3 regions of the Rossellomorea sp. ABR4_004 genome follow, and region 3 is predicted to be linked to each of the others. Evidence: riboswitches for the same ligand, from Rfam matches in the RefSeq annotation. Region 3 holds a riboswitch; each other region holds the start of a gene.
What was found. A riboswitch is a leader RNA that binds a small molecule or an ion and turns the genes downstream of it on or off. The one in region 3 is predicted to bind lysine.
Positions count from the first base shown of each region.

Region 1: another riboswitch for lysine. It lies ahead of ACXAF2_RS05530 (aspartate kinase); the one in region 3 lies ahead of ACXAF2_RS08120 (Na+/H+ antiporter NhaC family protein).
Region 2: another riboswitch for lysine. It lies ahead of lysA (diaminopimelate decarboxylase); the one in region 3 lies ahead of ACXAF2_RS08120 (Na+/H+ antiporter NhaC family protein).

Region 1 covers NZ_JBSWVM010000001.1:1,016,889-1,026,882, reverse strand. The annotation lists gene ACXAF2_RS05550 (hypothetical protein) at 1-382, shown strand, start outside; gene ACXAF2_RS05545 (FTR1 family iron permease) at 417-1,400, shown strand; gene ACXAF2_RS05540 (hypothetical protein) at 1,513-2,991, shown strand; gene uvrC (excinuclease ABC subunit UvrC) at 2,988-4,757, shown strand; lysine riboswitch at 5,127-5,305, shown strand; gene ACXAF2_RS05530 (aspartate kinase) at 5,499-6,737, shown strand; gene ACXAF2_RS05525 (YslB family protein) at 6,835-7,272, opposite strand; gene ACXAF2_RS05520 (succinate dehydrogenase cytochrome b558 subunit) at 7,624-8,232, shown strand; gene sdhA (succinate dehydrogenase flavoprotein subunit) at 8,305-9,994, shown strand, end outside.
Region 2 covers NZ_JBSWVM010000002.1:330,047-340,040, reverse strand. The annotation lists gene ACXAF2_RS14530 (2OG-Fe(II) oxygenase) at 1-141, shown strand, start outside; gene ACXAF2_RS14525 (DMT family transporter) at 177-1,136, opposite strand; gene ACXAF2_RS14520 (helix-turn-helix domain-containing protein) at 1,229-1,819, shown strand; lysine riboswitch at 2,200-2,376, shown strand; gene lysA (diaminopimelate decarboxylase) at 2,492-3,778, shown strand; gene ACXAF2_RS14510 (GTP pyrophosphokinase) at 4,048-4,707, opposite strand; gene ACXAF2_RS14505 (S8 family peptidase) at 5,171-8,896, shown strand; gene ACXAF2_RS14500 (hypothetical protein) at 9,068-9,226, shown strand; gene ACXAF2_RS14495 (hypothetical protein) at 9,227-9,478, shown strand; gene ACXAF2_RS14490 (DUF1836 domain-containing protein) at 9,570-9,994, opposite strand, start outside.
Region 3 covers NZ_JBSWVM010000001.1:1,530,359-1,540,352, forward strand. The annotation lists gene lipA (lipoyl synthase) at 1-846, opposite strand, end outside; gene ACXAF2_RS08100 (M23 family metallopeptidase) at 1,115-2,074, shown strand; gene ACXAF2_RS08105 (methionine/alanine import family NSS transporter small subunit) at 2,122-2,229, opposite strand; gene ACXAF2_RS08110 (sodium-dependent transporter) at 2,231-3,757, opposite strand; gene ACXAF2_RS08115 (hypothetical protein) at 4,003-4,221, opposite strand; gene ACXAF2_RS08120 (Na+/H+ antiporter NhaC family protein) at 4,342-5,907, opposite strand; lysine riboswitch at 6,023-6,204, opposite strand; gene yunB (sporulation protein YunB) at 6,284-7,048, opposite strand; gene ACXAF2_RS08130 (HD-GYP domain-containing protein) at 7,108-8,220, opposite strand; gene ACXAF2_RS08135 (YunC family protein) at 8,414-8,716, opposite strand; gene ACXAF2_RS08140 (bifunctional metallophosphatase/5'-nucleotidase) at 8,773-9,994, opposite strand, start outside.

The DNA of each region.
Region 1 (9,994 bases), 510 kb from region 3:
TGCTAAAGCGAGAGGGACGTTTAATGTATTGGAACCATTTGTTGTTGAAGAAAAAAGCCAGGAAGAGGCAGACAAGATGTATGCTGCATTCGATACTGCGTTAAATTCCTTGGGAAATCCCGGTTTGTTCGGGATTGGAAGCAAAGATAATGATCCTGAAGCTTTCGATAAAGAAGTTGAATCGATCATTAAAGAACTTCGACCGTTATTTCCGATTCCTTCTGAGAAAGCGGATGAAAGTCATCTGAACGAAGAGAATCTGGGATTTTTAGATGGGATAGGTGAAGGGGGAAGCTCAAGCTTCTGGCTCTACTTCTCACTAGCACTGGTCTTGATTCTAATTATACTGATTACGATCAATAAACGTAAAAATAAACAGTAGCACCGGGGTACGGGGTATCAAAGGGGGAAACAAAGTGGATTTTCAAGCATTTTTGATTACACTGAGAGAGTCTTTAGAAGCGATTCTGATTGTAGGGTTGATTCTATCTTATCTTACAAGATTAAAAGCAGACAAATATAAGAAATGGGTTTACGTAGGAGTATTGCTTGCCCTCGTATCCAGCTTTTTGGTTGCTCTACTGTTCCAGGTCGTCCTGACCGGGTTCTCGAGTTTTGGAGCTGAAGTTTACTTGAAGGTGGGGATCATGTTTGCATCCGTCTTCCTGCTGACTCATATGGTCGGCTGGATGAGGAAGCAGTCCAAAGGGATCAACACGGAAATGGAGAAGAAGATCAATGCCGCCTTAACGGCAGGCAGTGTATCAGCGATGATCATTCACTCATACTTGATCGTCCTTCGTGAAGGTGTCGAAACCGTATTTTTCTTCGCTGCCATCAGTGGAGGAGACGTTACGAAAGTATTCACAAGCTACGGGGCACTTAGTGGACTATTACTTGCCATGGTTCTTGGCTATGCGTTCTTCTCAGGTGCCATGAAATTCAAATTGAAAACATTCTTTAATGTGACAGGATTGCTGATTATGTTCATCGCAGCAGGGTTACTTGTTCAAGGAGTAGGGATTCTTCAGGATCTTGGGATCATGGGCTCCTTATATACAACAGCAGAAGGGAAACCTGATGAAGTATATAATCTTGTGGAGATTATGCCTGAGCACTTTCAAGATGAGCTTCACTATGAGAGAGACACAGGTAATGAGGTTCTGATCAGCGGTCAAGTCGGTCTGTTCATGGCGGCAATGTTCGGCTATAGCCACAATCCAACGATTGAACAAGTGCTTGCCTATTGGCTCTACTTCGGATTCGTATTCTTATGGATATACTTAATCCGAACGGATAAACTCATTAACCCTTTTAATCGAAAGTCCGTGCCTGCGGGGATGGAACAACAGAAAAAGACAATCAAAAAATCGGATGATGTGAAATCAATAAATGCTTAAACCCCCCTGAACCAACTCATGATTGGAAACCTTTCTAATAAAGCCTTACAATAGGCTAAGAAGGTTTTCAAACTGAGTTGGTTTTTATTTGGAGAGAAACAGGAGAAAAACAATGATTGATAAACATTTGGACAAATGGATGATAAGTATACTGGTTGTTTTCAGCCTGTACTTTATATACAGACTTATATTGCTTCCGCCCTATGCTTCAAGCTGGGACGAAGTTGATTATGCTCTCGGAGTCATCGAATTTGATTTATTGAAGATGCAGCCTCATTTTCCAGGCTATCCTTTTTTTATTTTCGGGGGAATGGTGGTTCACACCATTATTGATGACGCGGTTTTATCCCTTCAGCTTTTTAATACGATTTTGCTGGTTAGCTCAACTCTTCCTGTATATTGGCTGTTTGGCCATTACCTAGAGAGAAGAAAAGCCATCATTGCTACCCTATTACTATTTTCCCTTTCTTATCCGAGTGCGATGACCGTTCAAGCCATGAGTGAAGGTGCAGCTATCCCGGTATTATGGTGGTATTTATGGAGTCTGCACAGGGCTGTCATACTGAAGACGAAGAATGCGGCTGTTCTTCCCGTTCTCCTATTCGCCATTTTGATGGGAATACGATTATCCTATATCGCATTTGGTGTGGGGATTCTCTACTATTGGTTTGTGTTTTGGAAGGAGAGCGGCAGTGGTCCAGAAAAAGTGAAAGCCATCGCTTTTCATCTGATTCTTCTCATACTTTCTCAAGGAGTGTGGCTATCGGCACTGGCCGCCAATGCAGGGAGCCTCAAGACTCTGCTACAGATTGCCTTTGGTTTTACAGACGGACACTTTACGGAATGGGGAGGAACGGTAGAGCCCGATACAGGATTTTTTGAAAGGTTATGGAATTATATATATATCAATATAGGCTGGAACGGACTGTTGACACAATCACTTACTATTACGGTCATCACTGCGGTTCTATTTTTATTAAGTGTAAAAAATACTGGGAAGTGGTCTAAACCTGGTACAGGCACTGTATTGCTCCTTATTTCATTCGTCTCTTATTTTATCTGGGGATTATTTGCACAAAATATTGATAAACCGAGACATATTCTGCCTCTGGCCATATTAGTAGGATTTTTCTTGTTAATAGGATGGATGAAACATCTCAATACAATGAAGATCATCACCCTGAGCCTGTGGTTTATTTTGCATATAGGAACGAGTGTGGGTGTGTTGACCGATTATCACTCTTCTGCACCCGCCGTATACAAAACAGAGTCATACTTCTCAGAAAAAAATGAGGAAAGTCCGATTATGGTATACACATGGGAAGAAACAAGAGTATACTCCTATCTGGATGCACCTTACTCACATAAGCGAGTGTTAACCTATTCTCAATTCCTTCAAGACATTCAGCATATGGATAAAGAAATCTATCTGACCGGATCTGTGGTTAATGGATTCAAACAACAGGGTATTGAAAACCTTGATGAAAAAATAGAAAAAGTCCAAGTATCCCAATCACAGGAGCTATTCGATCCTGTTTATTCAACCATCACCGTCTATAAATGGACAGATAAGAAGGGAGAGAGTCGATGAACCCTACCATTACGAATAAATTAGCTCTATTACCGGATCAACCCGGTTGTTATTTAATGAAAGACAGACAAGGTACGATTATTTATGTGGGGAAAGCGAAAGTATTGAAGAATCGTGTGCGCTCTTATTTCACCGGTTCTCATGATGCAAAGACTCAACGGTTGGTAGGTGAAATTGAGGACTTCGAGTACATCATGACCTCATCGGATCTGGAAGCCCTGGTGCTTGAAATGAACCTGATCAAAAAATATGATCCTAAATACAATGTCATGCTAAAGGATGATAAAAGCTACCCGTTTATCAAGTTAACAAACGAGAGACATCCAAGACTTATTACGACCCGCAAAGTCCAAAGGGGTAAAGGGCGTTACTTTGGTCCGTATCCCAACGCAGGAGCCGCTAATGAAACAAAAAAGCTTCTGGATCGGCTGTATCCGTTACGAAAATGCACGACCCTTCCCGATCGTGCATGTCTTTACTATCATATGGGTCAATGTCTGGCTCCTTGTATCAAAGAAGTTAGTAAAGACACTTATAGAGAAATGACTGACGAAATTTCCAGGTTCCTGAATGGCGGATATAAAGATATCAAGAATCAATTAACGATGAAAATGAATGAAGCAGCAGAGAATCTGGAATTTGAGAGAGCGAAGGAATTCCGCGATCAAATCCTACACATTGAAGCGACAATGGAAAAGCAAAAGATGACCATGACCGATTTCACTGATCGGGATGTGTTCGGATATTCCGTTGACAAAGGCTGGATGTGTGTACAGGTATTCTTTGTGCGTCAAGGCAAGCTCATTGAACGAGATGTATCACTCTTTCCACTCTATAATGAACCCGAGGACGAATTTCTGACTTTCTTAGGTCAATTTTATTCGAAATCCAATCACTTTAAGCCAAAGGAACTTTTCTTGCCTGAGGAGATTGATGAAGAATTGGCGGCTAAGCTGATCGAGGTGAAAATCACCAAGCCTCAACGAGGAAAGAAGAAAGAGTTGGTCAAGCTTGCCGAAAAGAATGCCAAACAGGCACTTGAAGAAAAGTTCGCCTTGATTGAAAGAGATGAAGAACGGACGATTAAAGCGATCGAACGTCTCGGAGAGCATATGGGCATTTATACTCCTTTCCGGATTGAAGCATTTGATAACTCAAATATTCAGGGTTCGGATCCTGTGTCTGCGATGATCGTTTTCCTGGACGGGAAACCTGCGAAGAAAGAGTATCGAAAGTATAAGATTAAGACCGTCAAGGGGCCAGATGATTATGACTCCATGCGGGAGGTCGTACGCAGACGGTATTCGAGAGTATTAAAAGATGGACTTCCTTTACCCGATCTCATTATCATCGATGGGGGAAAAGGGCAGATTGAAGCGGCGAGGGATGTCATTGAGAATGAATTGGGGTTGGATATCCCACTTGGCGGCCTTGCGAAAGACGATAAGCACCAGACATCGGAACTGCTATATGGGAATCCATTGCAAATCGTTCCTCTTGAAAAGAGAAGCCAGGAATTCTACTTACTTCAGCGGATCCAGGATGAAGTCCACCGATTCGCCATCACGTTCCACAGACAGCTCAGAGGAAAAAGCGCATTCCAGTCCACCCTCGATGACATTGACGGCATAGGACCAAAGCGGAAAAAGCAGCTTCTCAAGCACTTTGGTTCCATGAAGAAGATGAAAGAAGCAACGGTGGAAGAGTTTATAGAGATAGGGATTCCGGAAGCCGTGGCTAAGGTATTGGCTGAGAAATTGAAGTAGGTAATTGTAGAAACAAGGAAGTATGTGCTTTCTTTTGATTGAGTTCATATTTAAAAGAGTGTTGTTTTTATAATGGTTTCTAAGTAACTTGTTGACTATGATAGTTGATTGTAGCGGAAGGTGCTCGACTCCTGCGGGAATAGCGTGAAAGTTGAGACCCCGCAGGGCGAAGCCCGAGGAGGCTCAACTCACGCCCCGCGGAAAGCGAGCACCTGTAGCGGAACTCAACCACTACTCGCTCCTACTAAATATCAAAAAGGTTTTCGATGTGAATCAAAAATAAAATGAATTTTATTTTGAATTGTGCATTGAATCACAATTTTTTGTGTGCTATAATTAACGAAAATTTATAACATTATCACTTTTTAAAGTGGTGATAGAGGTGCGAACTTCAAAAGTACAGGTAAAGAGGAGTATGAGCTCTGCTGAGATGCCTGGAAAGGGGAGAGTCGCCGAAGTGGTTTTGGTCTCATGCTGATTCCGCTGGTTCTACGTTTAAGAAATGTAGGATTGTCAAGATGATTCAATCTTGGAGAGCTATCTCACAATGCCCATGAACCTATTTAGTATGTTCTGCTGTATGTTCATAAAGCAATGAGATATTATTCTCATTGCTTTTTTTATTATCCAGCGCAGGTGTTGAACCTGTTCCATGAACGTTTAGGATGATTTGTGATTGTACTCTTCACCATCAAAGAATGAGTCTTAATCAAGCACTCGAGTGAGAAAGAGGGAGAAGCAGTGAGTATTATTGTTCAAAAATTCGGTGGGACTTCAGTAGGGTCTGTGGAAAGAATTCAAAATGTTGCGTCAAGAATCGCAGAAGAAAAAGAAAGAGGAAATGATGTTGTGGTCGTGGTATCCGCGATGGGGAAAACGACGGATACACTCGTTGGATTGGCGAGGGAAATTACATCGCAACCAAGTAAGAGAGAAATGGATATGCTTCTCTCTACTGGAGAGCAAGTGACCATTTCGCTCCTCACGATGGCCCTGATTCAATCCGGACATGATGCCATCTCATTCACAGGCTGGCAGGCCGGGATCGAGACGGAATCCGTTCACAGCAATGCGAGGATCACCAATATTCATACTGAAAAGATGGTGAGTCACCTTCAATCGGGAAGAGTGGTGATCGTAGCGGGATTCCAAGGCATGACGGAATCGGGGGAAATTACAACACTCGGTCGTGGCGGATCGGATACAACCGCCGTTGCGATCGCGGCTGCTCTGAAAGCAGAGCGCTGTGATATTTATACAGATGTAGACGGGGTATACACAACGGACCCGCGTTATATTAAAGGAGCAAGGAAATTACCGTCCATTTCATATGATGAAATGTTGGAACTCGCTAATTTAGGGGCTGGAGTCCTGCATCCACGGGCAGTGGAATTTGCCAAGAATTATCAAATTCCTTTAGAAGTCAGATCCAGTATTGAAAAAATTGAAGGAACGTATATTGAGGAGGAAGCAAGCATGGAACAAAACCTGATCGTGAGGGGCGTAGCATTTGAAGGTGAAATCATCCGTGTAACTGTATTTGGACTAGGAAACGCATTAACGGGACTATCTTCAGTGTTTACCACCTTAGCCAAAAATCACCTGAATGTAGATATTATCATTCAAAGCCAAACCGATCAGAATACGACCAATTTATCATTCTCTATTAAAGAACAAGACCTGGATGAAACCCTTGCTGTTCTGGAACGAAACAAAGAGCAATTAGGCTTTACCCATGTTGAGCATGAAAGTGAGCTTGCAAAAGTCTCGATCGTTGGCTCCGGTATGATCTCAAATCCAGGGGTGGCAGCGGAAATGTTCGAAGTGTTAGCTCAAAACGACATTGTGGTGAAAATGGTCAGTACGTCTGAAATCAAAGTATCTGCTGTCGTAGACGAGGAAAATATGCAAAAAGCAGCAGGCGTCCTACATACTGCATTTAACCTGGACGCGGTGAAAATGGAAGAAATCACGTTATAATACTAATGGAGCAGTAAGCGGAACAAGTGAAAAAGGGTTGCCCCGTCATGGGCAACCCTTTATTAGAGTATGAGTATGAAAAGGATGTGGATAAGGATTATTCTACTTTGTCTTTCTCGTCCCATCTTACAATCACTTTCACTGAATGACTCCGTTTATGTAGTTCGTCGGCAGCCTCTGCCACACATTTCTTTTGTAACTGTACTTGTTCGGCTAGAAAGCCCGTTTCCAGTTTGAATGTTACATCCGACTTTAAAGCAAGGCGTCGTTCTAACACCGGACCGCTTATTTCAAAGGTCATCTCATTCTTTTTTTGTTCCAGCAGTGTAAGGGTTCCCCAGCCGGCTTCAGCGAAAAACGATATCAGTTCCTCTGATGACTGAAGGGGGAATTTCCGAGAGAGCTGTTTTCCACCCCAGTATAGTATATCGGGTGTATGCTTTCCTAAAATTTCTGGAATCAATATGTCGCGTAACATTTCATATCCGAAGATTGGAACGGACGGTTGATGTACTTCTTCTTTTTTCTGTTCCAAGTAAATCCCCTCTTTCTATAAAACTATTATATACATGAAAAGGGGATTTATCATCCCATACCTTGAAAAATGACCTTGGGATATTTTGGTGATATAATTTTTATTTGATATTTATTTGAATTTTCGAACATTTAACGTGGCAATACCTCATCTTTTCTGTTATCAATAAATTGAAAATATTTTTGCGGTATTGTCGAAATTATGTATACGTTTTCTTGACGCTTCCACTCCTTGGGAGTAAAATGGACATGTCACATTATTGTTACAATATAAAATATGTATCGTCGTCTAATCATTCTTAAAAATTCATTAGAAAACGAATTCATATTTTATCATTAAGGGGGGTAAATCATGGCTGGAAATCGAGAATTTAATTATCGCAGGCTTCATTCATTGCTAGGTGTTATTCCAGTTGGATTATTTTTAACACAACATTTAGTCGTGAACCATTTTGCCACTGGCGGGGAAGAATCATTTAACCAGGCGGCACACTTCATGGAAAGTTTACCTTTCCGTTATATCCTTGAAATTTTTATCATCTTCCTTCCATTGTATTTCCATGCAATCTACGGAATTTACATTGCGTTCACTTCTAAGAACAATGCAAGTAAGTTTGGTTATTTCCGTAACTGGATGTTTTTACTTCAACGTGTATCTGGAGTAATCACATTCATTTTTGTTACTTGGCATGTATGGGAAACAAGGGTAGCAGCAGCATTTGGGGCTGAAGTGAACTTTCAAATGATGGAAAACATCTTATCGAATCCATTTATGCTAGGATTTTATGTGCTGGGTGTCCTTTCCACGATCTTCCACTTTGCGAATGGTTTATGGTCATTCTGCGTGAGCTGGGGAATTACAGTTTCACCTCGTTCTCAATTAATTGCTACATATGTTACGATCGGAATCTTTGTAGCGTTATCGGTTGTCGGTATGCGTGCAATTTTCGCCTTCGTATAAGAAGAAATAGATACGAGTCTAATAGATTAAATAAGTGCTCTCGAAGTATGGTAGGAAAAGGAGTGAGTCACGATGAGTAAAGGCAAAATCATCGTTGTCGGTGGCGGTTTAGCCGGCCTGATGGCCACAATTAAAGCAGCAGAAAAAGGAACGCAAGTAGATTTATTCTCTCTGGTACCCGTTAAGCGTTCTCACTCTGTATGTGCACAAGGTGGTATTAACGGAGCCGTTAATACCAAGGGAGAAGGAGACTCTCCTTGGGAACATTTTGATGATACAGTGTATGGTGGGGATTTCTTAGCGAATCAACCGCCTGTTAAAGCAATGACTGAAGCAGCACCTGGAATTATTCATTTACTCGATCGTATGGGCGTAATGTTTAATCGTACACCGGAAGGCTTACTGGACTTCCGTCGTTTCGGTGGAACACAGCATCATAGAACAGCTTTCGCTGGTGCTACGACTGGTCAACAATTATTGTATGCCTTGGACGAGCAGGTTCGTCGTCATGAAGTAGCTGGGCTAGTGAATAAGTTCGAAGGTTGGGAATTCCTTGGAGTCGTGGTGGATGACGAAGGAGTGGCAAGAGGAATCGTTGCTCAAAACCTTCAAACGATGGAAATTAAATCATTCGCAGCTGATGCCGTGATCATGGCAACTGGAGGCCCTGGAATTATCTTCGGTAAATCCACGAACTCTGTCATTAATACAGGTTCAGCCGCATCGATCGTCTATCAACAAGGTGCTTATTATGCAAATGGTGAGTTCATTCAAATTCACCCGACAGCCATTCCTGGGGACGATAAGCTTCGCCTCATGAGTGAATCGGCCCGTGGTGAAGGTGGACGAGTCTGGACATATAAAGATGGAAAGCCTTGGTACTTCCTTGAAGAGAAGTATCCTGCATATGGAAACCTTGTACCACGTGATATCGCCACACGTGAAATCTTTGATGTGTGCGTAAACCAGAAGCTAGGTATTAACGGTGAAAACATGGTTTACCTGGACCTTTCTCATAAAGATTCGAAAGAGCTCGACATTAAGCTTGGCGGGATCATCGAAATCTATGAGAAGTTCATGGGTGATGACCCACGTAAAGTACCAATGAAAATTTTCCCTGCGGTTCACTATTCAATGGGTGGACTATGGGTGGATTATGATCAAATGACCAATATCCCTGGTTTATTCGCTGCCGGTGAGTGTGATTATTCTCAGCACGGAGGTAACCGCTTAGGAGCGAATTCATTACTATCCGCTATATATGGTGGTATGGTTGCAGGTCCTAATGCTATTAAATATATTGCAGGGCTTGAGAAAACGGTTGAATCCGTACCTTCTTCTTTATTCGACCGCTATGTAAAACAGGAAGAAGAAAAATGGAACAACATCATGTCCATGAATGGTACTGAGAATGCCTATGTCATTCATAAAGAACTTGGTGAGTGGATGACGGATAACGTGACCGTTGTACGTCATAACGATAAGCTGAAACAGACAGATGAAAAAATCCAGGAATTAATGGAACGTTACCAAAACATCAATATCAATGACACGGCTAAATGGAGCAATCAGGGGGCAACATTCACACGTCAATTGTGGAACATGCTGCAACTTGCCCGTGTTATTACAATCGGTGCTTTAAATCGTAACGAGAGCCGAGGAGCTCACTATAAACCTGACTTCCCTGAACGTAATGATGAAGAATTCCTGAAAACAACAATGGCTAAATTCAATGCTGCAACGAATTCACCTGAATTCCATT
Region 2 (9,994 bases), on a different contig from region 3:
CAAAAGGGGATGGCGGTCTACTTCGAATATTTCTATGATAATCAGGAGCTGAACGACTTGACCCTTCATGGCGGGGCACCCGTTGTCATCGGAGACAAATGGGCTGCGACTCAGTGGATGAGAAGAAAGATATTTAAATAAAGGAAAAGAGGAGCATCCCCGATGCCCCTCTTTTTTTAGCTTGCTGATTTAATGGGTTTGATGATTCGGGAGTTCATTTTTTTCACGTTCAGCGTGTGGGTGATCATGCCCGTGATGATCAGAAGGATGCCGATCAGGGCGGATCCTGATGGGAATGGAACGGACAGGATCGCCGCTTCTCCCATGATGACAAACAGGATCTGAGTGGATTGGGTCGCTTCCACCGCCGCAAGCTTGCCAGGATGATGGCGGGACTGATTTGTCGCAATGAAGAAAAGGGATGTCGCAATCACTCCTGAGCAGATGGCGACAATAAAAGATTGTGTCATTTGCGACGTGCTGGGTGCCCCCACCTTGAAATACGCATAGCACGAAAGGATGACCCAGAAGGGAGTGCTTGCAATCGTCATCCCCAGTACACGTTGGAAGGTATCAAGCTTTCCGCCGCACACCTCCATCATCTTCCGGTTCCCAAGTGGATAAGCAAAGGCTGCGATGATTACAGGTAAGACACCTACCACCATTTCTGAAGGTGACAATCCACCGGCATTTTCCTGCTGGATGAAAAGGACTCCCACTAAAATGATAGAGGAGATTGCCAGTGCTCTTTTTTGAATGGATTGCCTGCGCTTCACCGGTCCCGAAGTATAAAACAGGGGAGCAAGCAAGATGCCCGCGACGATGGTAAACTGCCACGTGCCCGCCACGAGCCAGCCCGGTCCGTACGCAGCCGCATAGGTGATAGGGCCATAAAAGAGCACAAACCCGACAAAACTCCATGTCAGCCACTCAAATGGTCGCTTCCTTATTTCAATCCATACTTGATTTACATTCTTCCTTAAACCTACAATAAGGAATAGGAAAGGGAGCATGAACAGGAATCGCAAGGATGAACTCCACATCCAGCTTCCACCCGCTAGCTCCATTGAACGGTTCAGAATAAAGGTGACGGCAAAGAACATAGATGAAATGACACCGAGAGCAAGCTCTTTGATGATGAACACTCCTTTCTGATTCATATACTATAGTTTATTTTATATATATTATAATATACTTACATATGTTGTCTATAGAAAGAGGTAGGAATATGAACAATGACGGTTTGACTTGGCAGGATCCGGAAAAATTGGCACAACACGTCGGGATGACACTGAGACGTATACGACATGAGCGCGGGCTCAATCTGCAGGAGCTCGCCGCATTGACCGATGTCAGTACATTGACTTTGGGCAAGATTGAAAGGGGAGAGGCGAATCCGTCTTTGACGATCATCTGGAAAATAGCGAATGGTTTAGCTATCCCGATATCCGCTCTCCTCGTGGAAAAACAGGAAGTCCAGATTTCCCGGAGAAATGAAGGGAGCAAAGTGATCAGTGCCAATGAGTCCTTGACCTTGGAACCGATGTTTACTTCCTCTGGCTATGGCTCATTGGAAACCCACAGGGCCTTCCTGAAACCTGACAGTGAGTACAGTGCCGATGCCCACCAGCCCGGGGTGATTGAATTTGTCACCGTCATGGAAGGAAGAGTGCGGGTGAAGGTGCAGGATGACGAATTCGAGCTAGGTCAGTATGACTCGATCAAGTTCCATGGTGATAAAGGTCACAGCTACATCAATATGGAATCAACGGAAGCAGTCCTGCATTTTGTGATGATATACACGGGACGGACAGATTGAAGCTTATCGATGAGGATAAGCTTCTTTTTTTTGTAAATAGCCTAACGATGGATGTTGAAAATGGTTAATTCGTTCTTTTTTGGCTTTGGTACCTTTTTTTATTCAGACTTCTTGCATGTTGACTACATCCGATTTACTTAATTGCGTCGAAATCGGACATGATTGCGTCATTTTTCGAGGTGATTGCGTCATTATTAAGTATAATTGCTTCGATTCGAAGATTATTGCGTCGATCTCCAAAGGTTATGCGAATTTTTGAAATAAATGGAAAAACACTCTACAATGCACACCTCCCTCTTTTCACAAACTTAACCGAAAAACCAATTGACAACTATTTCAAGAGAATGATATAGTAATTCCAATAAAATAATAAATCACTCTCTGATAATAGAGGCGCGAGTATGATGAGTACCTTCTTTGAGAATAATGGATTCTGAGAAAAGAAGGGAAAGGCAGATCGCCGAAGCAGAAAATAGCCAATTCTATTTTTTGTTGGGCCAGCATTGAAGAAATGCTGGACTGTCACAATGAAGAAGTTGTGGAGCACTATTGAAGAGATGTTAATACATAGTCTTCATCATGTTTCCAAAACTTTTGATGATAAACCGTATGAGCATCGCTTCATGCGGTTTTTTTGTGTTTTTTTAGAGAGAGTCAAAAGGAGTATAGGATATGAGTACAGTTGATGTGAATGTTCGTGGAGATCTTGAAATCGGGGGAATGAGCACGGGTGAGTTGGTGGAGACCTATGGGACGCCTTTAATGGTCTACGATGAAGGGATGATCCGTGAAAATGCCCAACTTTTCCGGAATGCTTTCAAAGAGAGCGGATTGCAGTTCCAGGTGGCATATGCGAGTAAAGCGTTCCTATGTAAAGAGATGGTACGCCTGGCAGAGCAGGAGGAGCTTTCCCTGGATGTTGTGTCTGGAGGGGAATTGTATACGGCCCTTGAGGCAGGATTTCCAGCGGAGCGTATTCATTTTCATGGGAACAATAAGTCGGAAGAAGAGCTCCTCATGGCACTTGAGGCTGAAATCGGCTGCTTTGTCGTCGATAGTTTTCTGGAGCTTGAACTGCTGCATGACCTGGCCAAGGAGCGTGAGCAAAAGGTTCAGATCCTGATCAGGGTCACGCCAGGTGTGGAAGCACACACACATGAGTACATCACGACGGGACAGGAGGATTCGAAATTCGGATTCAGCATATCTAACGGGCAGGCAAGTACGGCGATTCAACTGGCTATCCGCAAGCCATACTTCTCAATGCTTGGTCTCCATTCCCATATCGGATCCCAGATTTTTGAACGGGAAGGGTTTGATCAGGCGATTCAAGTACTGGCTGATTTCCTGCAAAAAATCCGAATCGAGTTTGATGTGACGATGCCGGTGCTGAATATTGGCGGAGGATTCGGTGTCCGGTACACAGAAGAAGACCAGCCCCTGCCGATACCAACTTATGTGAAATCTATTACCGATAGTGTGAAGACCTATTTTGAAAAGAATGAATATCCGCTCCCTGAAGTATGGGTGGAGCCGGGCCGAAGCATGGTGGCAGAAGCGGGGACGACGCTGTACAAAGTGGGATCAAAGAAAATCATTCCTGATGTGCGTACGTATGTCGCGATTGACGGAGGGATGACAGATAATATCCGTCCGGCTTTGTATCAGGCAAAATACCATGCGGTCCTGGCCAACCGCCCACAAGAGGAGTGCACTGAGCTTGTGAGCATCGCAGGGAAATGCTGCGAATCCGGTGATATGCTGATCTGGGATCTGATGCTTCCTCCGACGAATTACGGTGATATACTTGCTGTCTTCAGTACAGGAGCCTACGGGTATTCGATGGCGAGTAATTATAACCGGATCCCCCGCCCGGCCGTTGTGTTTGTACATGATGGGGAATCACGGGTCGTGATCGAACGTGAATCGTATGCAGATTTAGTTCGCAATGATCGATAAAGGGGTAGTTCTCCCTTTCTGCAATGGTATGGGTACTAGTTCCTGCCCTGAAAGTCCATAACTTAACAACATCTGTATATCAAGAGAAGGCTGCGTCTAATAAGACACAGCCTTCTTTTGATTGCTATTCATATATTCTCTTCCAAAAGTTTTATAAGTAATGGATGAACTTACCTCGCGGGATACAAGGATAGGTCCTCTGTCCCGGTCAGAAGATCCAGGTTCGAATCACACAGAAGCTATTGAAGCATGCAGCCTTCTTTGTATCGTCAATCCTCCTCTTTTGAGAGCTGCATCAGAAGTTGATGAACCTCATTCGGCGTCATCATACTCGAATCCTCTCCATCCTCTTCTTTTAAAATATTGATTTCATGATTGAGCTGTTCCATCTTGCGGTCAAGTAAAGCCGCCTGTGTAGCGGCTTCCTTTAACCCATCCTGGATATGGGCGGGGATCTGCTTGTTATATTTGTAGTAAATTTTATGCTCGAGGCTTGCCCAGAAATCCATGGCGATTGTGCGGATCTGGATCTCCACATACACGACTTCCACGCGATCTGTCAGAAAAATAGGAATCTGCACGATGAGGTGAAGGCTTTGATACCCATTGGGCTTCGGATTCTTGATATAGTCCTTCACTTCTACCACCGTGATGTCATGCTGGGATTGAATCAAGTCCGACACCTTATAGATATCCTCGATGAACGAGCAGGTGATGCGTACGCCTGCAATATCCCGGATTTGTTCTTTCATCTGATCAAAGGAAGGTTTCATGTCCTTCTTGGACATCTTCTTCAGGATACTTTCGGGGGACTTAAGTCGGGTCGAAATGTGTTCGATCGGATTGTATTCATGGATGACCTGGAATTCTTCCCTTAAGATATTGATCTTTGTCCGGACCTCTTCAAGGGCGAATTTATAGGAAAGCATGAAGCGATTCAGGTTCGTTCTCAGTTCTTTCAGGTTAATCTCATTCACGTTGTCTGCTCCCTTAGAGTGTAATGGTACCAGTATACCCAATTTGACCCCTCGACATCTAGTATGAAAACGTGACAAATATGTATCTATTTTCATAAATAAGTTGAATAGAATCCAGTGTTCACATGGAGACTAGTTCTCTACTCCCGAAAAATAACCCCAATTGAGAAATGGCTGTGCTGAGACTTACAATTTAATTAACCACAGACATACAAAATGACTCCTAGAGAAACAAGCTTGCATCCCCGTATTAGCATAAGACTCTGTAAATAAGGAGGTGAACACTGACGAATCTTAACTCTGGTAGTCTACTTAAATATTTTTAGGACTACATACCTTCTTTATTTTTCCCTCAGCAAGAATCTACTCATAAGAATCAATCAACTGACGAAATGAATAGAATAGGAGAATGTTCATGAAAAAGCTTAACGTGAAACCACTTCTTGTTGGTTCAATTGCTGCGACGATGATTTCAGGGTCGATGTTCCAGGTGGATGCACTCGGTATCTCTTCCAATGGGAAGGAACTCGAGGAGTCTAATGTTGATAAGAATGAAGCCATCAAAGGGGAACATACCATCACCCTCATCACTGGTGATGTGGTAAAGGTGTCGACCCTCCAAAATGGCAAACAAATCATTAATGTGGAGCCTGCTGATAAGAATGGCGAAGGTGTCCGGGTCATGACCATCAAAGACGAAACTTTCGTATTCCCGAACTCTGCCATGCCTTTTATGGCCGCTGGAAAAATGGATGAAGACTTATTCAATATTACAAAATTGATCGAGTATAGGTATGATGACAAGAATCAAGCGTCTGTACCTGTCATCGTAGAATACAAAGAAACCAAGTCTAAGACTTTCTCAGCAGCTCCCGCCCCAAAAGGATCGAAGAAAGTGAGAGACTTGGAAAGCATTAATGGAGCGGCCCTTTCTGCAGAGAAGAAGCAGGCAGAATCGTTCTGGAAAGACGTCACTGTTCAAAGCGAAAAGAAAGATTCGGAAAAAACACCCCAATTTGAATACGGCGTAGATAAAATCTGGCTGGATGGCCGTGTAGAAGCAGCCCTTGATCAAAGTGTACCGCAAATTGAAGCGGATTCCGCTTGGGAACAAGGTTTTACAGGAGAGGGAGTCAAGGTTGCCGTACTTGATACAGGAATCGACTCGGAGCATCCGGATATAGCAGGGCAGATAGATGATGCTGTAAGCTTCGTACCTGGTGAAGAAGTGAAGGACGTCAATGGTCACGGAACCCATGTTGCCTCTACCGTTCTTGGGACAGGTGCAGGTGATGGTAAACATAAAGGTGTCGCACCTGATGCCCGCTTACTGGTAGGGAAAGTTTTAAGTGATCAAGGATTTGGGCAGGATTCCTGGATTATCGACGGAATGGAATGGGCTTCAGAAAATGCGAAAATCGTCAATATGAGCCTTGGAAGCGATATGCCGAGTGATGGAACAGATCCAATGGCAGAAGCAGTGAATCGATTGACAGATGAGAATGGAACCTTATTTGTCATTGCTGCGGGTAACAGAGGCGGGGAAGGTACAATCGGTTCACCAGGTACAGCAGATTCAGCCTTGACGGTTGGAGCAGTGGATAAAGAGGATGAACTGGCGTATTTCTCTTCCAAAGGTCCGCGCTATGGGGATATGGGACTTAAACCGGATCTTTCAGCTCCAGGTGTGGGAATCGTGGCGGCACGTTCTCAATACTCCAGTGGGACCGGAGATTACAAAAGTTTAAATGGTACATCAATGGCGACTCCACATGTTGCCGGTGCAGCTGCCATATTAGCAGAAAAATACCCTGAATGGGATGGAAAGACATTAAAACAAGCTCTGATGAATACGACAAAGAAGCTTGATGGTTACCAGCCTTATCATGTAGGAACAGGACGGGTGGACGTAGCTGCTGCCCTGGATTCACAGGTTAGGGCAACAGGTTCGGTCTCATTCGGATTCTTTAAGTGGCCTCATGATCAAGCAGCTCCAGTAGAAAAGGTAGTGACCTATACAAATGATAGCGAGGAAGAGATCACTCTTGAACTCGAATCGACTTTTGCAAATGCGGAGGGAGAAGAGGCACCAAGCGGTATGCTGACAGTCTCTGATCAAACCGTTACGGTTCCAGCAGGGGGAACGGTGGACGTAAACGTTACACTCGATTCAACGCATGGTGAAACTGGCTCCCGTTACCAAGGATTCCTGACAGCCAAAAAGGATGGAACAGAACTTGTACGCACCACGATGGCAATGGTCAAGGAAGAGGAGAGATATCCTCTTACATTGAATGCAACCGATCGTGACGGATCGAAAGGACAGGCTTATGTCGTGCTGTTCAGTGAAAAGATGCAGCCTGAAGTATTTGGAGTAGATGGAACACTCGAGCTTCGACTGCCGCCAGGCACTTATTCCGCTATGTCACTCATGGATGTCGATGTAGATACGGATCACGCCGGAGTAGCCCTTGTTGGAAATCCGGAAGTGAAGCTGAACGGTCCTAAAACCGTCGAGCTTGATGCACGAAAAGCGAAGGAAATCAAAGTTGAGGTACCGAAGAAAGCAGAAGCGAACTATCGTCGTATGGAGTATCACCAAACCATTGGTGAGATGCCAATGACAAGTTTATACTTAATGCCGGTGTGGATCGATAAACTATATGCCGTACCGACCAAGGAAGTGAAAAGTGGCTATTTTGAGCAACTGACACGCTGGCGCCTGACAAAGCCACTACTGACGATCGATTTTAAAGGAAAAGAATTGGATGATATCCCATTGGCAGGAAGCACCTTATTGGATGGAAAATATAATCTGTCCACCGTCTATGCTGGAAAAGGAAGCTCAACTGACTTTGATCGCCTGAAAGCGAAAGGAAAAGCTGTCGTAGTCGATCGAAATGCAGAGTTGAGTGTGTCACAGCAGGCGACCAATGCTGCAGCTGCAGGTGCAAAGTTGCTGATTGTTGTGAACAACGAAGATAAAGAATTCAGCGTATATGCAGGAACTCCGGAATATACGGACAATCCACTGGCTGTTGCCGCCATCAGTAAAAAAGAAGGGGATAAGCTTGTAAAAGCGGTCCGTTCAGGGAATATAAAGTTAAAGGTGGAAGGAAACACAGATTCTCCATTCGTGTATGACCTAATGGATGTCCATGAAGGATCCATCCCTAAGGACTTAACTTATGCACCAAAGGGCAAGGATTTAGCGAAAATCGATACCCGCTACAATTCACATGTAGAAACCGATGGGGGAGAATTCCGTTATGACCTTCGTCCACATACAATGGGTGCGGTAGGTTTCCTTCAAAGGCTTTCAATGCCGAGTGCCCGTACTGAATATGTATCGGCTGTAGAAGGTACAGGCTGGTATCACCAGGCAAACGTACTTGATGCAACGTGGGAGATCCGTCAACCACTCGTTACGTATACAAAAGGACAAAAAATTACAGAAAACTGGTTCTCACCGGTCGTCCGACCAAGTCTTGGACAAGGCTACTGGGGTCCTAGAAGACAAGGGGATTCTCTCCAAATCAATGTCCCTGCATGGGCTGACGCAGGTAAAGGGAACACTGGTGGTACGGATTATAATTTATCTGTTCAAAACCAGACCTCACAATTATACAAAGGGGACACGCTCCTGAAAGAAAGCAAAGGGCAGGCGCTGAATGCTTTCGGAATCTTACCGAAGGAACGCACCCAATTCAGGTTCGTCACAGATGCGAAACGTGATGAAAATCGCTGGAATACATCCACCCGGACCCATTCGGAGTGGACATTCTGGACAGAAGAAACAGATGAATGGCAATATGACCTGCCATTCCTGACTCTGGATTACAAAGTGGATACAGATGTGAATGGGGATGCATTAGCCAATCGCCCGACGAACTTGGAGTTATCCGTCGGCAAGGTGGAAAATGGTGTAGGATACGGAAATGTGGAAGGAGCAACTTTAGAAGTGTCCTTCAACGAAGGAAAGTCATGGAAAAAAGTAAAGCTGAACCAGGATGGCGATACGTTTAAAGTGACCATTCAGAATCCTAAGAAGGCAACGAATGTTTCATTGAAAGCAAGTGCTTGGGATGATGAGGGGAATAAGATCACGCAAGAAATTATTAAGGCTTATGGATTGAGATAATTAAGAAGGAAAGATGCCTCGATATAGTGGAGGCATCTTTTTTTATGTTGCAATAGGAGAGGGACAGTCAATGAAAAAGCAACCGTCAGTGAGGTCATTGAAACTTTTTGAGTATATATACGTATAGTATAATGATAGATCTTGATGTAATTCGTAACAGGGGGTGTCACTTTGAAAATAAGTACCTTTAGAAGCATGACAGAATCAGGTTTGAATAAAAAAGTGAATGACTTCTTAGAAGATCAGACCATTGAAATAATCGATGTTAAATTTTCAATGACCATATTTGATTACGGAGTGATGATACTGTACAAAAAGATGGAGCAATAAATGAACAGTGAATTAGAAAGTATTTTCTTCCTGCCCATTTGGATTGGAGCCTGGATTCAGGAAAGAGTTGGACAAGGAGTAAAAGGGGTCATCAGTTACGTGGCAATCTACTTCATTGTTACGTCATTCCTATTCATCATTACGAATGGAATAGAAGTTTGGTTCATCAATCAGATGTTTTCCTTTTTCAATACATATCTTTTGTTAGGAATGCTATATGTGTTTTTTATTTACTGGAAGAGATCAAAGTAGAAATCCTAGCTGAAGAGTGAACTATCTTTATCTGATTCAATAGAGGGACGGACCTTCATTTGCAAAAATGAAGGTCCGTCCCTCTATTATATTAAGATAGAGCATCCTGTACATACTTCTTCGTCGCAGCCTGATAAAATCCTGCCTGAACTGTCAGTACGGATACGATCAGGACATTCAGGACAATGTTGAGGTTCTCTTCCTTGATCCCGTCAAAGGTCGATAACAGGGTCTTGCATTCTTCCTTGATGAATCCATCGATATGCTCGTTAACCGAACCATCCACCTTCTTTATGGAAGGAAGGGTTTGATGGTGGATCTGGTCAAAGACCGTCGCATAGGCAAGATAAAGATCCGTGGGATTGACGATGTCATCCGTTCGGTCTTCTATGTTGTTGAACACCAGGGTCAAGATCTTCCGGATGGATTCAAAATCCAGGGTAGCTTTGAGGTCTTCGACGATGAATAGCATGGCGGCTTGTTCGATGGTATATTTTTTGCCGAGCTGCGGGGAAC
Region 3 (9,994 bases):
ATGGTAGGAAGATCGAACGAGTGGTCCTGCTTCACAGTGACTGAAGCCTTTTTCCATCGCAGCTTCACGTAGTTCAGCAAACTCATCAGGGTGATAATATTTCTGCACCTTCAAGTGTTTCTTCGATGGTTGCAGGTATTGACCTAATGTCACAATATCAACATGATTGGCACGCAAATCATCCATTGTTTCAAGAATTTCTTCCTTCGTTTCCCCAAGACCAACCATGATACTTGATTTTGTTGGAATTTCCGGATTTAATTCTTTTGCACGGCGCAGGAATTCCAATGTGCGATCGTAGGTAGCGCGGGCACGAACTCTTGGAGTCAAGCGACGAACGGTTTCGACATTGTAGTTCATGATGTCTGGCTTTGCATCCATCAATGTTTTGATATTATCAAAAACTCCACCCATATCGGAAGGTAATACTTCAATGGAAGTGAACGGGCTCTTACGACGAATGGCACGAACCGTTTCAGCAAATACCTGCGATCCACCATCTTTCAGATCATCACGTGCAACAGCTGTAATAACTACGTGCTTCAGGTTCATTAATTGAACAGAATCTGCCACGCGTTCTGGTTCTTTCAGATCTAATTCAGTTGGAAGGCCCGTTTTCACTGCGCAGAAACGGCATGCTCGTGTACAAATATCTCCAAGAATCATGAAGGTAGCTGTTCTTCTAGTTCCCCAACATTCATGAATATTAGGACAACGAGCCTCTTCACAAACCGTGTGAAGGTTGTTTTCACGCATCATTTTCTTTAGGCCCATATAGTTATCATTCGTATTCAGCTTAATTTTAAGCCAATCCGGTTTACGAATGTGCTCATCTTTCTTACTCATACCCCTCATCTCCAATCCTAAATAATTCTGACTTAGGCAAAGAGTGAAACGCTTTCTAAATCGTTCATCTTATGTAAAAAAAGCCATCATCAATATACTTCTTTTGTCACTTTATCATACTAAAAAAGTGAAAACAAGCATGTGATACCCTATTACCATTTATTGATGATTATGAATCCCGATGAACGATACAAACTAGTAGTAGGACCCTAAAAATGGAGGGATAATTTTGTACAAACGATTGGTCTTAGCCTTTGTGGCTTTCTTCATGTTGATAAGCCCTTATCAAACCTTTGCTGCAGAAAAACTGACAGACGAACAGGTTCACACGAAAAGGATGGAGTTATTTCAGAAAAGCGAGGCTCTGACTCATATTCCCTGGTACTATCTTGCTGCTGTTGATCAGTATGAACGCAGTCTACGGTTTGCCCGCAAAGACAGGGAAAAGCCCTCTTCACTTATATCAATCTATATGGAGCCTGAAAAATGGGTCGGCCCTCTGAATCCTACCCAGGAAGACGACAATCCTGAAACCATTGCCCTATTTAACGGGATTGGCCGGGATGGAGACTTCGATGGAAAAGCAAGCCTTAAGAGTGATGAAGATATACTGGCTGCTTTGACAGATTTTATATTACGCTACGGAATCGACCGGGATAATTTCAAGCTCGCTCTGTGGGACTACTACAAACGGGATAAAACGGTCAGTATCATTATGGGAAATGCAAAAATCTATAAACAATACGGGACCATCCATTTAAACCAGAAAGCCTTCCCCCTTCCCCTCAGATTCAATTACAGTTACCGGAACACTTGGGGTGACGCCCGTGGTTGGGGAGGAAGACGGATTCATGAAGGGACGGACCTTTTTGCTGATTATGGTGTACCTGTAAGAGCAACATCGTATGGAATCATCGAGATGAAAGGATGGAACCGATATGGAGGCTGGCGTATCGGCATACGTGACATTAATAATACCTATCATTATTTTGCCCACCTTAGTGGTTTCTCTAAAGATCTTCATGTAGGTCAAGTGGTGGAACCGGGGATGGTTATTGGCGGTGTCGGTAGCTCTGGATACGGACCCCCAGGGACATCAGGGAAATTCCCTCCCCATCTGCACTACGGAATGTACAAGGATAATGGTTTAACGGAATGGTCCTTTGACCCATACCCTCACTTACGAATGTGGGAACGTCAAGACAGAATCAAAAGCAAAAAACATTAAAAAAGCAGACAATGGTTAACCCATCGTCTGCTTCATCTTTTGACTCTTTACACTTGTTTTTTGGATTTGGAAACAGCATTCATGATACTAGCTGCTAATCCACCCCAAATGATGACCATCCCTACAACCATCATTGCAATTGCGCTACCAGTCATGTTAGCTTACCTCCTTATAGCTTTCAGCTTCTGTTTTGGCATGCCAGCGTTTGAATGAGAAGGCAACACCTGCAAGAATTGCAAATCCTGCTACAAACCATCCACTGTAAAGGATAAAGGCATCTGAGTAACCTCCATAGTTTCCGGTTTCAGTTTCAAATTCTCTTAATAAATTCATTTTGAATAATCCGAACATCATCCAACCAAGAACGATTGGTGTGATGACTCCTAAACATACTTTCCACCATGCACCAAGCTGAATATCAGAGATTCCATTAGCGTGAGATTGGAATGTACCTAACTTACGCAGGAACCAGGCAATTACTAATACTTCAACTAGTCCGGCGAATGCTACACCAAACTGGTTGATAAAGTAATCTGCCGCATCCAGGAAGAGCAATCCACCCTGAGTGGCAAATAAGATTGAAATGATAGCAGAAAGACCTCCACCGAATAGAACGGCTTTCGTACGGGAAATTCCGAACTTTTCAGAAACCCCTGCTACATACGTTTCCGTAATCGAGATGAGTGATGACAGCCCCGCTAAAACCAGGGAAGCAAAGAACAGGAATCCGAATAAACCGTTAAGAGCCGGGAATTCGTTAATGATTTGCGGGAATACCACAAACGCCAGTCCAACTCCGCCACTTACTACTTCCTGCACACCTACACCTTGAGATTGAGCCATGAAACCTAAAGCAGCAAATACCCCAATACCTGCAAGCAATTCGAACCCTGAGTTACTGAAGCCAGTGATGAACGCATTGTTCGTAATATCCGATTTCTTCGGAAGGTAACTGGAATACGTAATCATAATCGCAAATGCAATGGATAAACTGAAGAAAATTTGTCCGTATGCCGCTACCCAAACACCAGGGTCAGCTATTTTGCTGAAATCCGGTTTGAAGAATGCATCTAAACCATCCAATGCTCCAGGTAACGTTAAAGCGCGAACAACAATGATTAAGAATAAAATAACTAGTGCCGGAATAAAGATTTTATTCGCTACTTCGATTCCCTTCTTTACACCTTTGAAAAGAATTCCTAACGTAATCACCCATACCAATACAAGTGGAATGAATACTCCAGGAACGATACTGCCCGTCTGACCAGGATCAACCGTAAGCTTCAAATAGTCGTTGAATAAGAATGACTCTGTATCCTTCCCCCAACCTAAATTGAAAGAAAATACACTGTATGACATCGCCCATGCGATGATGACGGCATAATAGGTAGAAATAACAAATGCAATTAATACTTGCCACCAGCCAAGCCACTCTGATTTCCTATTAAGACGGAAATAAGATAGTGGTGCCGATCCACGGTACTTATGACCTAACGTAAATTCAAGCACTAATAATGGAATTCCCGCTGTAAGAAGAGCGAATAAATAAGGAATAAAGAATGCTCCTCCACCATTTTCATACGCTACTGCCGGAAAACGCCAAATGTTTCCCAAACCGATTGCTGACCCGACAGCAGCAAGAATAAATCCTGCTCGTGTTCCAAACTGGGCACGTTTCTCCATGTTGGTTCCCCCCTAGTTCTTTCCAACTACCAATTTAAGGTATTTGAAATTTTTATATTTTCAGATTATTTATAATCTAAAGTCAGTATAGCTAGTTCCACGGCAATTGTCAAAGCTATTTTGAAGCTTTTACAGAGATTTTTTAAAAATGGGACAGGTACTATTTCACTATAAGAATTTTGTCGAAACATGATGGATTAATGATCGGAAAGGTTGAGGTGGGTTTTGGGATACCGTCACGGGTTTTAATGAATATCCAAGATTACATAATAAAAAGAGGCTGGGAAAAAACTAAAAATCACGAAATAAAGACGAACAATAGAAGTGTTAGTTGTTAATACCGCTAATGATTTCCGTGCAAGACTACGCTTTCCGCGGGTAGCCCGTGAGCCTCCTCGGCAAGCCTGCGGGGTCTCACATAAGCTACTTTTCCCGCAGGAGTCTTCGTCTTGCACTCCAATCAACCGCTGGAGACTGCTAAAATCAAATGGACCAAATATAAATAAACCCGGACCACTCTGCCTCTAAGAAGCGGATTGGTTCGGGTTTACTTAGACTAAAACACTTTTGTCCCAGCCTCTTTATTATTGTTCTGAAACAGCCGGTTTTGCTTTTTCACCAAACAGAAAAGCGAATGCGATGATTAAGATGATCACAACACCAAGACCGAATAATGTGCTTCCAGTGAATCCTAATACAAGATATCCAATTGAAGCAGCAACCGCCCCGATTAAGGCGTATGGAAGCTGTGTAAGAACGTGATCGATATGATTGCTTCCTGCTCCTGTAGAGGAAAGGATGGTTGTATCCGAGATTGGAGAACAGTGATCTCCCAATACGGATCCGGCTAATACAGCTGCCATAGCAGGAAGTAAGATACTTACATCTGTCGCTGCAGCAATTTCCCCGGCGATCGGAAGTAAGATTCCGAAAGATCCCCATGAAGTTCCCGTCGAGAATGCCATGATTCCGGCAACTAAGAACAAAATGACTGGAAGTGCCTGCATCGGTAAGCTTGATTGTTCAACCAGACCCGCAAGATACGTACCTGTTTGCAATTGATCGATCAATGTGACGATCGTCCAGGCGAAGATAAGGATGTAAACGGCAGGTAACATGGATTTGATCCCTTCCACTACTGCTACTCCAACTGCTTTACCTTCGATTCCTTTCAAGCTGACTTGACGGATGAAGAAGATCAGCGCAACAAGGAGACCGAATAACCCACCATATAATAATGATTTCGTTACATCTGTATTTTCAAAAATCGGCAGGATGTCAAATGATCCAACGGCTTGATATCCTGTCCAGAGCATCATTCCAATTGTACCGATAACAAGTGCTACGATCGGCCAGACAAGATCACCAACTGATCCTTTTGAGCTGACAGGCAGATCATTTTTCAATTCGCCTGGAATCTCTTTTTCAGGATCATAAAGGGCTCCCGTTTCAAGGGCTCTTACTTCATGCTCTTTCATCTTTCCAAAGTCCAAGCCTTTAGCAGCAACCATGATGACAAGCAGAACAGCTGCCCAGACATAAAGATTCATTGGAATCATTTGAACGAAGGCTGAAAATGCAGTGTACTCTGTGATACTGTGTGCAGCCAGAATCGAACCGATAATACCGATGATGTACGCTCCCCAACTTGAGATTGGTGAAACGACACAAATCGGTGCCGATGTCGAGTCGATGATATAGGCTAGTTTGGCACGTGAAATTTTGTGACGATCTGTAATGGGTCTGGAAACCTGCCCAACAGCAAGAGCGTTAAAATAGTCATCAATAAAAATTATGATACCTAAAACGGCTGCAAGGAGCTGTGCACCTTTTCTCGTTTTCACGCGTTTCATCGCCCATTCACCGAATGCGCGGCTACCGCCGGAAATATTCACAAATGCAGTGATGACACCAAGAATAAGCAAGAAGAAGATAATATAGACATTCCAGGTGTTGAGCGCTCCATCTGCGACGAAGATGCCTTTAAAGGCGTCCCACATAAAACTGAATGTTTTCGTTATTGAGAAATCTGCTAACAGAAAGGCAGACGCAACGATTCCTACTCCAAGTGAAAGTAGAACCCGTCTCGTGAGTATAACCATAAGAATGGCTAAAAGGGGTGGTAATAATGAGTAAATCGTGTTTTCCATAGTGTCCTCCTCCTATTTGATAGGGGGGAACCATCGTAGCATGACAGAGGATAATAAAAAAAGGCAACGATAGAGAAGCTATCATTACCTTAATAAGTAATTTAAGTGCTCCATCACGATCTGTAGCTCCCCATTATAGAGATTCCCTATAATGACAGTGTTATCCTTCTTCAAGATAACCCCAGCAAATACACATTCGACATGTATATTTACTTCGGCAAAAGTTCCCTTTCATCTGTTCTCTCAGTTGTCATCCTCAAACAGCTTACTCTTGAACCCTGCGCCTCTACCCCATCGGACTGATGATGTGGTGTGTTATAAAATTTTCTTTATTAATATAACAAACTATCATTCTTTTGACAACTTTTTTTCCTGACTAATTTGTGGGAATTTCAATAGAAGGACTGGATTCACCACCACCATTGTTATAAAACTGAGGTACATCCAGGTGAACGGTACCCATGGCAACCAAAATATCCTGCTTGATGGTTTCGGTTTTCGTTGCAAATGGAATGATGATCTGGACATTGACTTCAAGCTCGACAAACACTTTTACAACGGCATTATTAATCCCGAATTGCTCTACCGTAGTTTTAATATCAGAACGGACATCTCCGATCGAGTGAAAGCGAATCGGCACTTTTGGACCAAGGTTTCCGAGTAACACGTTGTTGGTCGCTTGCCCAAGAGGGACAGAGTATGTGATGCCCTTCGCTGCTTTTGACTTTCCTTCATCGATTTCCACTTCGGTAATAAATTCAAGGTTTTCTAAATTTCCTTCCTCTGCTTCTTGTAGATTTTGCTGAACTAAGTTGGTGATTTCAGCCTGAACCCGGTTGATGGTCTGAGTATTATATTTAAATGAAACAATATCGCCTTCTGTATTCTTCACTTCTTCCGTTATATCCGAAATATCAAGAACATCTGCAATTTTTTTGTTTATTGCTTTATTGATAACCAACGTACCGATCCTGCTGGTTTGAGTTTCAGCATAAGCAAGCAGTGTCGGTTTCAAACCTTTGTTAATGATCCACAATCCGAATCCAGTTGAAATCATAAAGAATAGAATCGTGATGATCATCACATATCGAAAAGGCAGCGGCCCTCCTCTTCGGGGTTTGTATGTTTTAAACTTTGACAAAAAAATCCCCCCTTACAAGCTATTTGTATGCAAAGTAAGAGGGGTTTAACGCAAGAAAATTATTTAATTTTAAGAGATTGTGGTTCATAATCCGGATCAAATCCGGTAATTACCTTATCCAATTCCGTACTTAAATCCATGGGATAAGGAGTTTGTATTTCCTGTCCATCTTCTTCTATGATCCGGATCACCGGTCGATCCGTTACACCTTTATTTTGATCGGTCACAATTCCTTTTCGGCCATCATTCAGCTCGACAACCATCCCATTTGGATAAATGGCAACAGAAGACCTGAAGGCTTCAATCACATTTGTATCAAACAAAGTACCGCTTCCTGCATATAATACCTCCAGCGCTTGATGTGGAAGCATGGCTTTCCGATATACACGATTTGACGTCATGGCGTCGAATACATCGGCCACCGCAATGATTTTTGCAAAGGGGTGGATATCCTCACCTTTGATTCCTCGTGGATAACCGGATCCATCAAGCCGCTCATGGTGCTGGTATGCGCAGTGTGCAATGATCAGGGACACAGAATGAAGCTGTCGCAAAATCTCAAAACCGTGTTCTGAATGCTTCTTGATTTCACAAAATTCGTCTTCTGTCAGCTTTCCTGGCTTCAGAAGAATTTCCTCCGGCACAAGCATCTTACCGATATCATGCAAAATTGCTCCCACGCCTAACTGCTCGAGCTGTTTAGTGGACAGTTTAAGTTCCAGACCTATGGATAACGTATACAAAGTCACATTAAATGAATGATGAAAAATATAGGAGTCATATGTGAAAACATCCGTCAAAATGGTTAGGAGATCATGATTCGCCTTTACTTCAGACAAGACTACATCAATCACCTGCTTCAATTGCTTGGCACTATCTTCAATCATAAGCACACCTGGTGGCGCTTTCGATACGCTTAGTTGATTAAAGGCCATCTCAATATTATTTACAGCTTGCTGTCTCACCTTACTCGAAACAGTTCCCTTTACATGGATTCCCTTCGAAAGGGAGTCTTCAATATAGACATACTGAATACTAAGCTCCTGCAACCTGAAAATCATGCGTTCTGTAATCGGAACGTTATCATGAATTAAAGCTTGACCTCTCATATTATATACGGTTGTAGCTAGAACCATGCCCGGTTTCAAAGCCCTAGTTGATATAAGCCTCATAGAATTCTCCTATGTAATTCTTTCATTTTTCGACAAAATTTCCTAGTATCTCCATTATAAAGGATAAAAACGTACTTGCAAGGTGTATTTCCTGATATATTGTTAATTATTCATGAAAGAATATAAAGAAAATGGTACTATCCATCCAACAAAAAACCAGCGCTCTAAAAAAAGCAACTGGTCCAATTTATCCTTATATCATTTTCAACAATGCATCCCGGCCGATCATGCCAGGTGTAATGCCGCGATTTTCTGCCTCATAGGTGATGGATTCAAGAGGTGCGTCCAGAAGCTGATCGATTGTTTTTACACCGACGGCTCTGCCTGCAATGATTCCTCTGTCTTTCAACTTCTCATTTAGTAACGCTACGTCAAGTGCTCCACACATTATATAACCCATATCACTCGTTACAACGAGGAGATTGGTTTTGGGCAGTTCAACAGAAATCGCTAAAAAGGTATGTCCCTGAATGGTAATCGGAGATACATTCATCATGTGCCATCGCTCCTTTCCCTCATATGTATGATACGAGGAAGGAAACGGTGATACATTTACTGCTTTAATTTCCACTGAAGGACATCCCGTAAAAACTCAGGCATAAAGTATTTTTTCTCCAGTCTTTGAAGATCTGGAAAGAAGTGTCCAAACGTGAACATATCTGGTAAGGCAAGCTTGTATATCTTCTGTGGATCAATCGGCTTTTGACCAATTAAGATTTCATGGCCATTGATTTGAATATTCGTATATACAAACCGGCCCATCACCTTGCCTCTGAATCCTAACCCCTTTACTTGAAGATGCGGCCATTCCTCATTAAATGTCTGTTTAATGATTTCCTTCAGCTCTGCCCCCTTCACCTCGATGAGACATGGATTGATGGGATGAGGCAGGATCCGATGCAGATCCTGTTTCGTCACTGCCCCATCTTCCAGTCCTTCAATGAGCAAGCCTGAATTGAGAAAGGCACAATCAGCCTCGCACCATTCAGCAAGACCATCGCATAACAGATCCGGAAGTGGAGAAGGATGAAACCAATCCACTGCCAGGGGTTCGGCGAGCTCGGTTACTTTCTCCCCTAATAAAGCCTCCCCCTCCTGATACCACTCGAGATTTTCCTGCTCTTCCTTTTCGACAACGGGAAGTTCCTGCTGTTCATAAAGCTGTGCTTTTTTACCGACTATCTTTTTTTGGGCTGTGTCAACCTCTATCATCATATGACCAACATAATGACCATACTTTCCTGCTGCGCCAAGCATCGTTCCCTTAATTTCTTTTCCTTGATGCAACACATGATGGGTATGAGCTCCAAGGATAACGTCAATTTCGGGAAATTGCGCTGCAATCAACTCATCATCCCGAATCCCCAGGTGAGATAGAAGAATCACCATATCCACACGAGGGTGAAGCTCTTGAACCAATTTCTCAAGTTCATCCAGCGGCGAGGTAATATTCCAGCCGAGGGCTTTATAAAAAGGTTTAAAATAAGCTGTCAATCCGATGACGCCAATTTTCATGCCACTATTCGTTTGAAAAATATGATATTTTTTGACCCAGCTTGGAAGCTGCGATGCCTGGTCTAATAGATTGCCTACAATCACGTGAAAATCTGCATTTTCATACAGGCTGTTTAAACCTTCATAATCCAGTGTAATTCCTTCATTGTTCCCAATGGTTACTGCATCAAAGCCGACTTCATTTAGAAAACCGATGTTTCCTTTTCCTAAAGTCGCTTCACTTAATGGATGCCAGCGGTCTACATGATCTCCAATATCA